3 regions of the Pseudomonas sp. M30-35 genome follow, and region 2 is predicted to be linked to each of the others. Evidence: predicted binding sites of a transcription regulator. Region 2 holds the regulator's gene; each other region holds the start of a gene.
The links. The regulator sigma-54, encoded in region 2, starts transcription at its own class of promoters, with help from an activator protein. The targets are predictions, from matches to a motif close to ANTGGCATNNANNTTGCTNT.
Positions count from the first base shown of each region.

Region 1: a site for sigma-54 is predicted at 2,564-2,583, ahead of glnA (glutamate--ammonia ligase). Genes of this name have one in related genera too.
Region 3: a site for sigma-54 is predicted at 2,305-2,324, ahead of B9K09_RS10485 (CmpA/NrtA family ABC transporter substrate-binding protein). Genes of this name have one in related genera too.

Region 1 covers NZ_CP020892.1:4,459,351-4,464,729, reverse strand. Annotated here, with positions in the region: gene B9K09_RS20450 (DUF4124 domain-containing protein) at 1-302, opposite strand, end outside; gene B9K09_RS20445 (DUF4124 domain-containing protein) at 302-862, opposite strand; gene glnA (glutamate--ammonia ligase) at 1,064-2,470, opposite strand; gene thiI (tRNA uracil 4-sulfurtransferase ThiI) at 2,798-4,252, shown strand; gene typA (translational GTPase TypA) at 4,442-5,379, shown strand, end outside.
Region 2 covers NZ_CP020892.1:3,878,254-3,883,632, reverse strand. Annotated here, with positions in the region: gene pmbA (metalloprotease PmbA) at 1-165, shown strand, start outside; gene B9K09_RS17975 (HPr family phosphocarrier protein) at 257-529, opposite strand; gene rapZ (RNase adapter RapZ) at 542-1,399, opposite strand; gene ptsN (PTS IIA-like nitrogen regulatory protein PtsN) at 1,416-1,880, opposite strand; gene hpf (ribosome hibernation-promoting factor, HPF/YfiA family) at 1,896-2,204, opposite strand; gene B9K09_RS17955 (RNA polymerase factor sigma-54) at 2,393-3,907, opposite strand; gene lptB (LPS export ABC transporter ATP-binding protein) at 4,042-4,767, opposite strand; gene lptA (lipopolysaccharide transport periplasmic protein LptA) at 4,771-5,307, opposite strand; gene lptC (LPS export ABC transporter periplasmic protein LptC) at 5,294-5,379, opposite strand, start outside.
Region 3 covers NZ_CP020892.1:2,251,291-2,256,669, reverse strand. Annotated here, with positions in the region: gene acnB (bifunctional aconitate hydratase 2/2-methylisocitrate dehydratase) at 1-2,228, shown strand, start outside; gene B9K09_RS10485 (CmpA/NrtA family ABC transporter substrate-binding protein) at 2,455-3,663, shown strand; gene B9K09_RS10480 (ANTAR domain-containing response regulator) at 3,682-4,260, shown strand; gene B9K09_RS10475 (pyridoxal-dependent decarboxylase) at 4,450-5,379, shown strand, end outside.

The DNA of each region.
Region 1 (5,379 bases), 580 kb from region 2:
GGTTCACTGGTGGCGCTGACAATCAGATTGCCTGCGTTGTCGCGAATCGTTGCATCGGGTTGTGGCACCAAAATGCGCAGAAGTTGATAGGACAAAACCACCGGTTGGGTTTGTTCAACTTCCGGTTTTAGCTTGATGGTGGGAGTCATGCCGTTGGTGGGTGCCATTTTGACCGGCTTGGCATCACCACCTCTGGGTTGGTCGGTAAACACCCGATTCCCTTCCGCATCTATATAGGTGTAGACCTGCGCCGAGGCGGGCAGGCTACTGAGCAGCAATAAACAGATTAAAAGTGCGCGCATTAAGGGGCTGGCTTAGGTTTAGGTTTAGGAACGAATGCGGGGCTGTTGTTGGTGTTGACCCGTTGCACGGTAAAGAAGCTGGTTTCGCTTTGTTGCACGGTGTTGGTGGCGCTGATCACTTGCACTGCCAGTGAGTGCTCGCCGCGATCAATATTGTTCAGTTGTAGGCGCGGTACGTTAGACGGCTCGCCATAAGGCTGGCCGTCGAGCACGAGTTGCAGGCGATGGGCTGGCGATAGACGTGGCTGAATATTAACGCCGACGCTGAATGTGCCGTTGTTTGCACGCAGCGCTGCTTCATCGGGTATGCCTGTTAGCTCAAGCACTTGATAAGACGCCTGAGCTTCGGCAGGGGCCTCTGTGCTGTCATCGCTGATTGGCGCTTTCGGTGTTTGCATCTCTACTGTGTTGGTTTTGGGTAGCTCGATGACTTCTGTCTTGGCGCCATCAGGTGGCTCATTGGTGAAAACCGTGTTGCCGTTGGCGTCTGTGTATTTATAGATTTGCGCGCTGGCCGGCAGGGCGGCGGCGAGTAAAAGGCAGGCAATTAGGGTGCGCATGGCCGATCTCTCAATTGAGTTTGCTAATAAAGATTGCACTGCTCAGCGCTGCTGGCAAGTGTCGGCATGTTGCAGTGTGTGCGGGCGCATAAAACAAGGGGGTGAGGGCGCTGGCGGACAATCTACGCGGGTTTGGTCCGGGTTGCAGTCTTATAAAAACAAAAGGCCACCCGAGGGTGGCCTTTTGTCATACCGGCTGGATTAGACGCTGTAGTACAGGTCGTATTCCAGTGGGTGTACGAAGGTGCGTACTTTGATTTCTTCTTCGTGCTTGAGTTCGAGATAAGCATCGATGAAGTCGTCGCTGAATACGCCGCCTTTGGTCAGGAACGCACGACCTTTGTCGAGCTCTTCCAGGGCTTCTTTCAGGCTGCCGCAAACCTGTGGGATCAACTTGCCTTCTTCTGGTGGCAGGTCGTACAGGTTTTTGTCAGCTGCATCGCCAGGGTGGATCTTGTTCTGGATACCGTCGATACCAGCCATCAGCAATGCTGCGAAGGCTAGGTATGGGTTGGCTGCTGGATCCGGGAAGCGCGCTTCGATACGGCGAGCTTTAGGGCTGGCAACGTAAGGAATACGGATCGAGGCAGAACGGTTGCGAGCCGAGTAAGCCAGCATTACTGGAGCTTCGAAGCCAGGGACCAAACGCTTGTAGGAGTTGGTCGATGGGTTGGTGAAGCCGTTCAGTGCCTTACCGTGCTTGATGATACCGCCGATGAAGTACAGAGCGATGTCAGACAGGCCGGCATAGCCTTCGCCGGAGAAGGTGTTCTTGCCGTCTTTGGAGATCGACATGTGAACGTGCATACCCGAGCCGTTATCGCCGTACAGTGGCTTAGGCATAAAGGTAGCGGTTTTGCCGTAGGCGTCAGCAACGTTGTGCACGCAGTACTTCAGGGTCTGAACTTCGTCAGCCTTGGCTACCAGGGTGTTGAACTTAACGCCGATTTCGTTCTGGCCGGCAGTCGCCACTTCGTGGTGGTGAACTTCGATGACCAGACCCATATCTTCCATGGCATTACACATGGCGGTACGGATTTCATGATCGTGGTCGCATGGCGGAACTGGGAAATAACCACCTTTAACGGCTGGACGGTGGCCTTTGTTGCCGCCTTCGATGTCGCCGTCAGTGTTCCAGGAACCTTGCTCGGAGTAGATTTTGAACATCGAGCCGGAGATGTCCGACTTGAACTTTACTTCGTCGAAGATGAAGAACTCAGGCTCCGGGCCAACGAATACAGTGTCACCGATGCCGGTCGACTTAAGGAATTCTTCAGCGCGCTTGGCGATGGAACGTGGGTCGCGGTCGTAGCCTTGCATGGTGCTTGGCTCAACGATGTCGCAAACCAGAATCAGGGTTGGCTCTTCGGTGAACGGGTCCAGCACGGCGGTTTCATCAACCGGCATCAGGATCATGTCGGAAGCTTCGATACCTTTCCAGCCATGAATAGAGGAACCGTCGAACATTTTGCCATGTTCGAAGAAGTCTTCATCCAGCGCGTCGCGTGCGGGCATGGTTACGTGGTGCTGCTTACCCTTGGTGTCAGTGAAGCGCAGGTCTACCCACTTCACGTCGTGTTCTTTAATAAGTTGAATCGACTTCGACATGCTGTCCTCCAGGCGGATTAGGCTCAATCTGTTGAGCCCACAAAATTCGGAAAAGCTCGGCGGATACTCCGCCAGTACTACCTGCCTCACAAGGGAGCAATTTGCATGCCAGTGCACTGTGATGGACTAAAACCCGCAAACGCAGGAGCGGCGGGGGTTGATCGCAATTTATAAATTGATCCGCGCACCAAATAAGTGCTGCGCAAAGTAATTTGGCACCACTTTAGTGCGCTAAAATGTTTGAGTAAGGTTTTTGATCAAACCTTGCACAATTTCCGCTATAATCCGCGCCCCTGTTTTTTCGCGAGCTTGGCGCGCGTTGCTTCCATGAAACTGATCGTAAAAGTTTTCCCAGAAATCACCATCAAGAGTCGGCCCGTTCGCAAGAACTTCATCCGGCAATTGGCCAAGAACATCCGCTCCGTGTTGCGCGATCTCGATCCGCAGCTCTCGGTTACCGGTGTCTGGGATAATCTGGAAGTGGAGACAACCCTAACTGATGCCAAGCTTCTCGGCGAGCTGACTAATCGTCTTAGCTGCACGCCGGGGATCACTCATTTCCTGGAAGTCAACGAATACCCACTGGGTGATTTCGACGATGTACTGGAAAAGTGCAAGCTGCATTTCGCTGACCAATTGCCGGGCAAGATTTTTTCTGTGCGCTGCAAGCGTGCGGGCAAGCACCCCTTCAGCTCGATGGATGTTGAGCGTTATGTAGGCAGTCAGTTGCGTCAGCAGTGTGGCGCTGCCGGTATCTCTCTGAAATATCCTGACGTTGTCGTGCGCATGGAAATCCGTGACCAACGGCTGTTCGTCATCCATCACCAGCATGAAGGCCTTGGCGGTTATCCACTGGGTTCGCTGGAGCAGACGCTGGTATTGATGTCGGGCGGCTTTGACTCAACCGTCGCCGCCTATCAAATGATGCGTCGTGGCCTGGTGACTCACTTTTGCTTCTTCAATCTCGGTGGCCGCGCCCACGAGTTGGGCGTGATGGAAGTTGCGCATTATCTGTGGAAGAAATTCGGCAGCTCGCAACGCGTACTGTTTATTAGCGTTCCGTTTGAGGAAGTGCTCGGCGAAATCCTCGGCAAGGTGGATAACAGCCAGATGGGTGTGGTGTTGAAGCGCATGATGTTGCGCGCCGCTACGCAGATCAGTGATCGCTTGCAGATCGACGCTCTGGTGACCGGCGAAGCTATCTCGCAGGTGTCGAGCCAGACCCTGCCCAACTTGTCGGTGATCGACGCCGCCACTGAGAAGCTGGTGCTGCGCCCGCTATTGGCCAGCCATAAGCAAGACATTATTAATACCGCGACGCAGATCGGCACCGCCGACTTTGCCAAGCATATGCCTGAATACTGCGGTGTGATTTCGATCAACCCGACCACCAAAGCCAAGCCCGATCGCATTGCTTATGAAGAAAAGCAGTTCGATATGACGGTGCTTGAGCGTGCAGTTCAGAGCGCAACCCAGCTACCGATCGACAAGGTCATTGATGAGCTGGGCAAAGATATTCAGGTTGAGGAAGTCAGCGAAGCCCTTGCCGGACATGTCATTATTGATATCCGCCATCCGGACAGCGCCGAGGACGAGCCATTACAGCTGCCCGGCACTGAGGTGCAAACGCTGCCGTTCTACGCACTCAACAGTCGCTTTAAAGAGTTGGATCCTAGTCGCCAGTATTTGTTGTATTGCGACAAGGGTGTCATGAGTCGCTTGCATGCTCACCACTTATTAAATGAGGGGCATGCGAATGTGCGCGTTTATCGTCCGACATAAGACGCCCGGGTTGAATGGCGGCAGCATCCGCCATCGCCCTCCCGACATACAGGCGGCGTAAAAGCTGCTGAGCGAGGCGCTTTGGCCATCGCTCGATGCGTTTTTACGCCGTCTGGCAGAATTTATAATTACTTAATACTCGCCGCCTAAACTATGCGGCAGACCGAATCCTCTGATCGAGATACACAAGTGATCGATAATCTACGTAACATCGCAATCATTGCCCACGTTGACCATGGTAAAACCACCCTGGTAGACAAACTCCTGCGCCAGTCCGGCACGCTTGACCGTAAAGAGCTTGAAAACGAGCGCGTGATGGACAGCAACGACCAGGAAAAAGAGCGTGGCATTACCATTCTGGCTAAAAACACCGCTCTGAAATGGCATGACTACGACATCAACATCGTAGACACCCCGGGCCACGCCGACTTCGGTGGTGAAGTTGAGCGTGTAATGAGCATGGTTGACTCCGTGCTGCTGGTGGTTGACGCCCAAGACGGCCCGATGCCACAGACTCGCTTCGTAACTCAGAAAGCGTTTAAAGCTGGCTTGCGTCCTATCGTTGTAATCAACAAGATCGACCGTCCGGGCGCACGTCCTGACTGGGTTGTTGACCAGATTTTCGACCTGTTCGATAACTTGGGTGCAACCGAAGAGCAACTCGATTTCCCAATCGTTTATTGCAGCGCCCTGAACGGGATTGCAGGTCTTGAGCACGATAAGCTCGAAGAAACCATGGACCCGCTGTTCCAGGCGATCATCGACCACGTACCGGCTCCAGCCGTAGACGTTGATGGCCCGTTCCAGATGCAAATCTCGCAACTGGACTACAACAGCTTCCTCGGTGTTATCGGTATCGGTCGTATCGCTCGCGGTAAGGTCAAGACCAACACTCCAGTGACCGCTATTGGTACTGACGGCAAGAAGCGTAACGGCCGTATCCTCAAGATCATGGGTCACTCGGGTCTGCAGCGCGTTGAAGTCAACGAAGCGCAAGCCGGTGATATCGTTTGCGTAAGCGGCATGGACGAGCTGTTCATTTCCGACACTCTGTGTGATCCGCTGAATGTTGAAGCGCTTGAGCCGTTGACCGTTGACGAGCCAACCGTGAGCATGACCTTCCAGGT
Region 2 (5,379 bases):
ATCGAAAACGGCGAGATCCAATTTCCGGTTCAGGAAGTCACCATTGCTGGCAATATGCGCGATATGTTCAAGCAGATTGTTGCTGTTGGTAATGATCTGGAGCTGCGCAGCAGTATTCGTACCGGCTCTGTCTTGATTGAGCGTATGACTGTTGCAGGTAGCTGATAACCAATAGCTAAGCACTAAAAAGGGAGCTTAATTGCTCCCTTTTTTCATCTTGCGAGCCTTTTGATAGCTCAAGTATTGGCTCAGAGCGCTACTCGCCCTCATCAAAGAAGTTGTTGATCAGTTCGATGATTGCTTCCAGCGCTTGCTCGTCTTGTTCACCTTCAGTTAACAGGTGAACTGTGGAGCCTTTGCCGGCTGCGAGCATCATGACCGACATGATGCTTTTACCGTCAACCAGACTTTGCGGGGTGCGGCCGACTTTAATGCTGCAAGGGTAGCGTGTGGCAACGCCGACAAATTTAGCCGCTGCCCGCGCATGCAAGCCTAGCTTGTTGATAATGGTTACTTCACAGGCGGGCATCGCGGCGATTCCTTAATTGAGGTCGCGGTGGCGAGTCTGGACGTTTTTGAACTGAGCTTTGAGGGCTTTGCCCAACCGGTTGGCGATATACACCGAGCGATGATGACCGCCTGTGCAGCCAATAGCGACAGTGACATAGGCACGATTGCTGGCAGCGAAGCGTGGCAGCCATTTGCTCAGGTAAGCATGGATGTCTTGATACATCTCCTGAACATCCGCCTGGTTGTCTAAATAGTCAGAGACGGGTTGTTCCAGGCCAGAAAAGTTGCGCAACTCGGGACGCCAGTATGGGTTGGGCAGGCAACGCACATCAAACACCACGTCCGCATCTACTGGCATGCCGCGTTTGAAGCCAAACGACTCAACCAGAAATGCAGTGCCTGGGTCTGGCTTGTTGAGCAAGCGCAGGGCGAGGGTATCGCGTAGCTGGTAGAGATTGAGGTGAGTGGTGTCGATCTTCAAGTCGGCCAGGTCGATGATAGGCTCCAGTAGTAGAGCTTCATCGGTAATGGCTTCTGCCAACGAGCGGTTGTCGTTGGTCAGCGGATGGCGCCGACGTGTTTCGGAGAAGCGTTTGAGCAGGGTTTCTTCGTTTGCATCCAGATACAGCAGGTCGCATTGAACATTGCGCGCCCGCACTTGCTCAAGCAGCTCTGGAAACATGTTCAAGTCGCTTGGCAAGTTGCGTGCGTCAATGGACACAGCAACATTTGGGCGAACTGAATCTTCCTGCTGAAATGCTCGCTCAGCTAGCTGTGGCAACAAGCTGGCTGGCAAGTTATCGATGCAGTAAAAGCCGTTGTCTTCAAGTACATCAAGCGCCGTACTTTTACCTGATCCAGAACGACCGCTGACAATAATCAAGCGCATGTAGATTCTCTGCCATTTAGCTGTTGTTCTGTATGTCGACAACAACCTGATACAGGGCGTCATTGCTTTGCGCTTGGCGCAGACGTTCGCGGACATCGCTGCGATCAAGCATGCTAGCGATTTGGCGAAGTAGCTCCAAGTGCTCGTCCGTTGCTGCTTCAGGAACCAGCAGTACGAATAGCAAATCTACCGGTGCGCCATCGATCGCGTCGAAATCTACAGGTGATTCTAGTCTGAGCAAGGCACTGATTGGCGCGTTGCAAGCAGGCAGGCGGCAGTGCGGAATGGCAATGCCATTGCCAAAACCGGTGGACCCGAGTTTCTCGCGGGCAATCAGGCTCTCGAAGATGTCTTGTCCATCGAGGTCGGGCAGTTCGCGCGCAACCAAGTTGGCAATCTGTTCGAGAACACGTTTTTTACTGCCACCCGGCACGTTCATCAAGGAACGGCCGGGGGTCAGGATATTTTCAAGTCGGATCATAGGAGTTGGGCGATATCAACGGGCCATTGCGCCCTGTTGACGGTCGAGCTGCTTTTCCTTGTGCTTGATAAGTTGTCTGTCGAGTTTGTCGGTCAGTAAATCGATTGCTGCATACATATCATCATGCTCGGCATTAGCAACTATTTCGCCGCCTGCAATGTGTAAGGTGGCTTCGATTTTCTGCTTGAGCTTCTCGACCTCCATAATGACTTGCACATTAGTAATCTTGTCGAAGTGGCGTTCTAGTCGACTGAGTTTTTCGTCGATGTAGTCACGCAGGGCGTCGGTCACATCTAGCTGGTGTCCACTGATGTTGACTTGCATACCGCATTCTCCTTGTTGCCGTGTGTAAGAGACAGGCTGTTTTGCCTGCCGCCGGAACACTTTGGCGCGGAAAAAACTCAGTCATCGAGTCTGGCATTTCACGCTCTGAATATTTGCAGTATGGCTGCATTTATCCAAGAGGGCGTCAGTTCGATATTGCTTGAGACAATTTTCCTGTTCATCAACTGCTACATCAATCGCTTGCGTTCACTTGAAGGCGCGATACCGAGGGACTCACGGTATTTAGCAACGGTGCGGCGAGCTACTTGAATGCCTTGTGCCTCCAGTAAACCAGCGATCTTGCTGTCACTCAATGGCTTTTTTGCATTTTCCGCTGCAACCAGTTTTTTGATAATCGCGCGGATCGCTGTAGATGAGCATTCTCCGCCTTCGGAGGTGCTTACATGGCTGGAGAAGAAATATTTCAACTCGTAAATGCCACGCGGAGTGTGCATAAATTTTTGCGTGGTAACGCGCGAGATTGTCGACTCGTGCATGCCCACCGCTTCGGCGATGTCGTGCAGCACCAGAGGCTTCATGGCCTCGTCACCATAGTCGAAGAAGCCGCGCTGGTGCTCAACAATCTGGGTCGCGACTTTCATCAGTGTTTCGTTGCGGCTCTGCAGGCTTTTTATAAACCAGCGGGCTTCCTGTAGTTGATTGCGCATAAAGGTGTTGTCAGCGCTGGAGTCGGCGCGGCGTACAAAGCCTGCGTACTGCGCATTCACCCGTAGTCGAGGCATGGCTTCCTGATTGAGCTCTACCAGCCAGCGCTCGTTGTGTTTGCGCACAATGACATCAGGAACCACGTACTCAGGCTCACTCGATTCGATCTGCGAGCCGGGGCGAGGGTTGAGACTCTGGATTAGTTCGATAACTTGACGCAGGTCGTCTTCTTTGAGCTTCATGCGGCGCATGAGCTGGCTGTAGTCACGACTGCCAAGCAGGTCAAGGTAATCATTGGCGAGGCGCTGGGCTTCGGTTAGCCAGGGCGTCTTGGCGGGCAGTTGGCGCAGTTGTAATGTCAGGCACTCGCGTAGATCGCGTGCGGCAATACCTGAAGGCTCGAACTGTTGAATGCGGTGCAGGACGGCTTCAATTTCGTCCAGCTCGATATCCAGTTCAGGGTCAAAGGCTTCAAGAATCTCTTCGAGGGTTTCTTCGAGGTAGCCTTGAACGTTGATACAGTCGATCAGGGTGACCGCGATCAAGCGATCCTTATCCGACATCGGCGACAGGTTGAGCTGCCAGAGCATATGGCTCTGTAGGCTTTCACCGGTGGAGGTGCGTGTGGTGAAGTCCCACTCGTCATCGTCGCTACTGCTCGGCAGGCTGCTGGCGCTGGTCTGGTAGATATCTTCCCAGGCGGTATCAACGGGCAATTCGTTGGGAATGCGTTCATTCCACTCGCCATCTTCCAGGTTGTCCACGGTTTGTGGGGCGTCTTGGAAGCTGGTTTCCTGGTAGGTGTCTTGTTGCGGGGGCTGCTCAACCGTAGCGGTTTCGGCTCCGTCGGCCATAGGGTCCGAGTTATCGAAATCTTCGCCTTCTTCTTGGCGTTCGAGCATTGGGTTCGACTCCAGTGCCTCCTGGATTTCTTGTTGAAGATCCAAGGTCGACAGTTGGAGCAAACGAATGGCTTGTTGCAGCTGAGGAGTCATCGTCAGCTGCTGGCCCATCTTCAGGACTAGCGATGGTTTCATTGCAGACCTTATTTACCTGCGTCTCTGCGCAATCTACTACAGGGCACCTGGGGCGCCTCAAGGAAGCAAATTATATGCCTGAACTGCAGTGCTTTGCCTAGATATTGAGGCTTATCGGTTGATAAAAACCGCAGTTAAAGACGGAATTCATGACCCAAGTAGACTTCTTTAACTGTCTGGTTGGCGAGAATCGCCTCTGCGTCGCCTTCCGCAATGAGCTGGCCATCGCTGACGATATAAGCTGTTTCGCAGATATCAAGCGTTTCGCGCACGTTGTGGTCGGTGATCAGCACGCCGATGCCTTTGGCTTTTAAGTGGTGAATGATTTGCTTGATATCGCCAACAGAAATCGGGTCAACACCGGCAAATGGCTCATCGAGCAAGATGAATTTCGGTGCAGTTGCCAAGGCGCGGGCGATTTCAACGCGGCGCCGCTCGCCGCCGGAAAGACTCATGCCCAAGTTGTCACGAATGTGGTGAATATGGAACTCCTCAAGCAGGTTCTCCAATTCAGCTTCGCGGCCAGCACGGTTGAGCTCTTTGCGCGTCTCAAGGATTGCCATGATGTTGTCGGCAACGCTGAGCTTGCGAAAAATTGATGCCTCTTGCGGCAGGTAACCAATGCCTGCGCGCGCGCGGCCGTGCATTGGCTGGTGGCTGACGTCTAGGTTGTCAATCAGAATGCGTCCCTGGTCAGCCTGGACTAAGCCCACAATCATGTAGAAGCAGGTGGTTTTACCTGCACCGTTAGGGCCAAGCAGGCCGACGATTTGGCCGCTATCAATGCTCAGGCTAACGTCACGGACAACCTGGCGGCTTTTGTAGCTTTTCGCCAGGTGTTGGGCTTTCAATGTAGCCATTAATTACTGCCCTTGGGTGGGTTTGTTCTTCGGTTGAATCACCATGTCGATACGCGGGCGCGGCGTGGTCACTTTGCTACCATTGGCGCGGCCAGCATTAACGATTTGGCGCTGAGTATCATAGACAATCTTCTCGCCCTCGAAGGTATTACCCTCTTGGATGACCTTGGCTTGGTCAATCAACACGATGCGCTCGTTAGCGGCAAAGTATTGGATGGTCAGGCCGTAGGCTTTGACGATCTCTTTGTCGGCAGCAGGTTTCTGCTCATAGTATGCAGGGCGGCCGACGGAGGTAAATACGTCGATTTCGCCTTTGGCATTTTGCGTAATAGTGACGGTGTCGCCGGTGATTATCATGGTGCCTTGAGTGATAACGACATCGCCGCGATAAACTGCAACACCTTGCTTGTCGTCGAGCTCTGCACTGTCTGCTTGTACGCGGATCGGCTGATCGCGGTCAGTGGGCAAAGCCCAAGTGTGAGCGCTTCCTAGCGCTGCACCCAAGCAGAGCAGAAGGGGGAGGGTTTTAACGAACCTCATGCTGGCCTCTTACGTTGGACAGCAAGAGCATCCTGCCGTCATTTAAATACGCTTTCATTCCTTGCGCCGTGG
Region 3 (5,379 bases), 1.6 Mb from region 2:
TGTTCGATGCTTTCCACGACGTGGCTGAAAAAGCTAAATCTGGCAACGCCAACGCTAAAGCTGTACTGCAATCCTGGGCTGACGGCGAATGGTTCACCAAGCGCGCTCCAATCGCTGAGAAATACAGCCTGAGCGTGTTCAAGGTAACTGGCGAAACCAACACTGACGACCTGTCACCTGCTCCAGATGCATGGTCGCGCCCAGATATCCCGCTGCACGCTCTGGCCATGTTGAAAATGGCTCGCGACGGCATCGTACCTGAGCAACAGGGTGTAACTGGCCCACTGAAGCAAATCGAAGAAATCCGCGCTGCTGGCTTCCCAGTTGCCTATGTAGGCGACGTTGTAGGTACCGGTTCATCGCGTAAATCCGCGACCAACTCGGTACTCTGGTTCTTCGGCGACGACATCCCTTACGTGCCGAACAAGCGCGCTGGCGGTTTCTGCTTCGGTAACAAAATTGCGCCAATCTTCTACAACACCATGGAAGATGCGGGCGCTCTGCCTATCGAATTTGATGTGACCAACATCGCCATGGGCGACGTCATCGACGTTTACCCATACGCCGGTAAAGTGTGCAAACACGGCTCTGACGAGGTCATCACCACCTTTGAACTGAAAACCCCAGTACTGCTCGACGAAGTTCGTGCAGGTGGTCGTATTCCGTTGATCGTAGGTCGTGGCCTGACTGACAAAGCGCGCGCTGAACTGGGCCTTGGCCCAGCTGATCTGTTCAAAAAACCTGAGCAGCCAGCAGACAGCGACAAAGGCTTCACCCTGGCGCAGAAAATGGTGGGTAAGGCTTGCGGCGTAGAAGGTGTGCGTCCTGGCACCTACTGCGAACCGAAGATGACCACTGTAGGCTCGCAAGACACCACTGGCCCAATGACCCGTGATGAGCTGAAAGACTTGGCGTGCCTGGGTTTCTCGGCTGACTTGGTTCTGCAGTCGTTCTGCCACACTGCGGCTTACCCTAAGCCGATCGATGTGACCACTCACCACACCCTGCCTGACTTCATCCGCACCCGCGGTGGCGTTTCGCTGCGTCCAGGTGACGGCATCATCCACAGCTGGCTGAACCGTATGCTGCTGCCAGATACTGTTGGTACTGGTGGTGACTCACACACCCGTTTCCCAATGGGTATCTCGTTCCCAGCCGGTTCGGGTCTGGTTGCCTTCGCCGCGGCCACTGGTGTTATGCCACTGGACATGCCGGAATCCATCCTGGTTCGCTTCAAGGGCAAAATGCAGCCTGGTATCACCCTGCGTGACCTGGTGCATGCGATCCCTTACTACGCGATCCAGAAAGGCCTGCTGACTGTTGAGAAGAAAGGCAAGATCAATGCCTTCTCCGGCCGTATCCTTGAGATCGAAGGTCTCGACGAACTGACCGTTGAACAAGCGTTCGAACTGTCTGACGCCTCTGCAGAACGCTCTGCTGCTGGTTGCACAATCAAGATGCCGGAAAAGGCAATTGCCGAATACCTGCAGTCGAACATCACCCTGCTGCGCTGGATGATCAGCGAAGGCTACGGCGATGCACGCACCATGGAACGTCGCGCCCAAGCGATGGAAGCATGGCTGGCTAACCCAGAACTGATGAGCGCTGATGCTGACGCGGAATACGCTGAAGTCATCGAAATCGACTTGGCAGAACTGAAAGAACCAGTTCTCTGCGCACCAAACGATCCAGACGATGCTCGTCTGCTGTCGAGCGTTCAGGGTGAGAAGATCGACGAAGTGTTTATCGGCTCGTGCATGACCAACATTGGTCACTTCCGCGCTGCTGGTAAGCTGCTGGATAAAGTCAAAGGTGGCATCCCTACTCGTCTGTGGCTGTCGCCGCCGACCAAGATGGACGCTCACCAGCTGACTGAAGAAGGCTACTACGGCATCTTCGGCAAGGCTGGCGCACGCATGGAAATGCCGGGCTGCTCGCTGTGCATGGGTAACCAGGCGCGTGTCGAACCCAATTCCACTGTGGTATCGACCTCGACGCGTAACTTCCCGAACCGTTTGGGCGATGGCGCTAACGTGTACTTGGCCTCTGCCGAACTGGCTGCGGTCGCTGCAATCACCGGCAAACTGCCGACGATTGAAGAGTACATGGGTTATGCGAAAGACATCGACAGCATGGCTGCTGATGTTTACCGCTACCTGAGCTTCGACCAGATCGCTGAGTTCCGCGAAGCCGCTGCGAACGCCAATATCCCGGTCGTTCAAGCTTAAGCGTTACTTGCATCGAAAGAGCCCCGCCTAGTGCGGGGCTTTTTTTGGCCCAAAATTTAGCTGCAAGCGCGAGACCACTGGCACATGGATTGCTTAGGACATAGCAAGTACAGACAAGCAAGCAGCTCTAACTAGGGAGCTCGCTTATCGACAATGGCGTCGTCTCGGTACTGCCAAGCGCAGAGACTGGAACGGCGCTTTTTTTGTGTTGCACAGGGAATGCTAAATGGGTGATCGAACAATTGGCCGCGCAGATGCACTGGATTGGGTTAATGGCTCGGACGCCCCTGAAAAGAGCACGTTGAACCTAGGCTTTATGGCGCTGACTGATTCGGCGTCATTGATCGTGGCTGCCACTCAAGGCTTTGCCCAGCCTTATGGCTTGACCCTCAATCTACAGCGCCAGTCCTCCTGGGCTACCGTGCGCGATAAGCTCCTAAACCGTGAACTTGATGCCGCACAATCGCTGTATGGCCAGGTATACGGCACGCACCTTGGTATCGGTGGCCAGGCAACCCGGATGGCGATTCTGATGGGCCTTAATCACAACGGCCAAGCGATCAACCTGTCGGAACAACTTAAGCGCAACGGCGTGACCAATGGCGAGGCACTAAATGCCTACGTGCATCAAAGCAGTGCAAAACTCATCTTCGCGCAAACCTTTCCCACCGGCACCCACGCCATGTGGTTGTCTTACTGGCTGGCCTGCCAAGGGATTCACCCGCTCCACGATGTCAATACGGTAGTCGTACCGCCTGCGCAAATGGTTGCGCACCTTAACGCAGAGCGGATCGATGGTTTCTGTGCCGGCGGCCCTTGGGGAGCGATGGCGGTTGAACAAGGTCAAGGCTTTACCGTAGCAACAAGCCAGATGATTTGGCCAGATCACCCAGAAAAGGTACTGGGTGTAACCCGCGAGTTCGTCGAGCTTTACCCTAATACAGCACGCGCCTTAACCATGGCAGTGTTGGAAGCCAGTCGCTTTATCGATGAAAATCCGGAAAACAAGCGCAGCACCGCCAAGCTGATTTGCAGTGCTGATTATGTTGACGCCCCCTTATCCGCCATAGAGCCGCGATTCCTTGGCCACTACCAAGACGGCCTTGGTAATGCCTGGGCCGATCCGCATCCACTGCGCTTCCATGCTGATGGCGCAGTCAACATGCCGTACTTGTCTGACGGTATGTGGTTTATGACCCAATTCCGCCGCTGGGGCTTGCTTCGTGATGACCCGGATTATCTGAGGGTCGCGCAAGATATCCAGCAACTCGACATTTATAGCCAAGCTGCAAACGCGCTGGATATCCCCGTCCCAGCAGCCATGCGCAGCAGCACCCTGCTTGACGGCAAATGCTGGGACGGGAGCAACCCGGCAAGCTATGCACGAAGTTTTGCACTTCACGCATTGAGCGACAGCTCTGTGATCGCCCAATAACAGGCAGGAGGCCAAAACATGTTGCGCATACTGCTAATAAACGACACCGCGAAAAAAGTCGGTCGACTCAAAGCCGCGCTGAGTGAGGCCGGATTTGAGGTTATCGATGAATCCGGCTTAACCATTGATCTACCCGCCCGTGTTGAAGCGGTACGCCCCGACGTGATTCTCATCGACAGTGAGTCGCCCAGCCGTGACGTTATGGAGCAAGTGGTGCTGGTTAGCCGTGACCAACCACGGCCTATTGTCATGTTCACCGACGAGCACAACCCGAGCGTCATGCGCCAGGCCATTCAATCGGGCGTCAGTGCTTACATCGTGGAAGGCATCCACGCCCAGCGCCTACAACCGATTTTAGATGTAGCGATGGCCCGCTTTGAGAGTGATCAAGCAATGCGCGCGCAATTGCATGCACGCGACGCACAGTTGGCTGAACGAAAGCGGATAGAACTGGCTAAAGGCTTGTTAATGAAAATGAAAAGCTGCGATGAAGAAGCCGCCTACACCCTCATGCGGCGCCAAGCCATGAGCCGTCAACAAAAGTTGGCGCAAGTTGCCGAGCAAATCATTGCTATGCACGACCTGCTGGGTAACTAAGTAACCGTCGCAACGATGATATCTACACTCAAAGCCGCCAACTGTACGGCTTGAAACCTCACTGTTCTGCTCGCAACCTTGGCTGGCAGCCAACTGTACAGCTGCCTCAACCACCGGTTGTATCTGCGTTAGCCAAACCTGGCCGGCTAAGATAAAGCCCTGTACACAGTCGCCGTCAGCGAGCCCAATATGTCTACCCGCTTTGTAGAACGTCAACTGCTTGCCGAAGCCGACCAGCGCGCACTGAGCTATTTCGATAGCCTGGCCGCTCGCCCAGTGTTCCCGACTCGCGAAGCCATCGCTGCGTTAAGCATCCTTGATCAACCATTTGCCGAGCATGGCGAACCCGCCAGCACCGTCCTGCGCCGCCTGGATGAGATAGCCTCACCCGCTACCGTCAGCTCCAACGGCGCGCGCTATTTCGGTTTTGTTATCGGCGCCACCCTCCCCGCCGCCGCAGCTGCCGAACGCATGGTGCTGGCCTGGGATCAATGCGCCTCATCATTCGACAATTCTCCGGCCGCTGATGCAATCGAGCGTATCGCCGGACGCTGGGTGCTCGAAGCGCTGGGTCTGCCAACAAGTAGCGCGGTTGGCTTTGGCACCAGTGCCACTGCGTGCACGCTGGCATGCCTATCCGCTGCACGCCGCTCACTGTTGGAACGCAAGGGCTGGGACTTTGACGGTGATGGCTTGATCGGCTCCCCAGAGATACGCGTCGTGGTATCCGCCAGCGTACACATCACGGTGAAGAAGGCCTTGCGTGTGCTTGGTTTCGGCATGAACCGACTGATCATCGCGCCTGTCGACGAACATGGCCGAATTGACCCGCTACAGCTGCCGCCACTCGATGACATGTGCATCCTGTGCCTTCAAGCGGGCGAAGTTAATACCGGTGAGTTCGACCCCTTCTGCGCGCTTATCCCTAAAGCCAAAGCAGCAGGCGCATGGGTTCACGTAGACGGTGCATTTGGTCTTTGGGCACGAGCCTCCTCCTCGGCCCAGCTTGCTGAAGGCGCCGAGCTTGCGGACAGCTGGACCACCGACGGACATAAATGGCTGAACACGCCCTACGACGGCGCCATGGCTATCTGCCGCGATGCGAATGCGCTTGCAGCC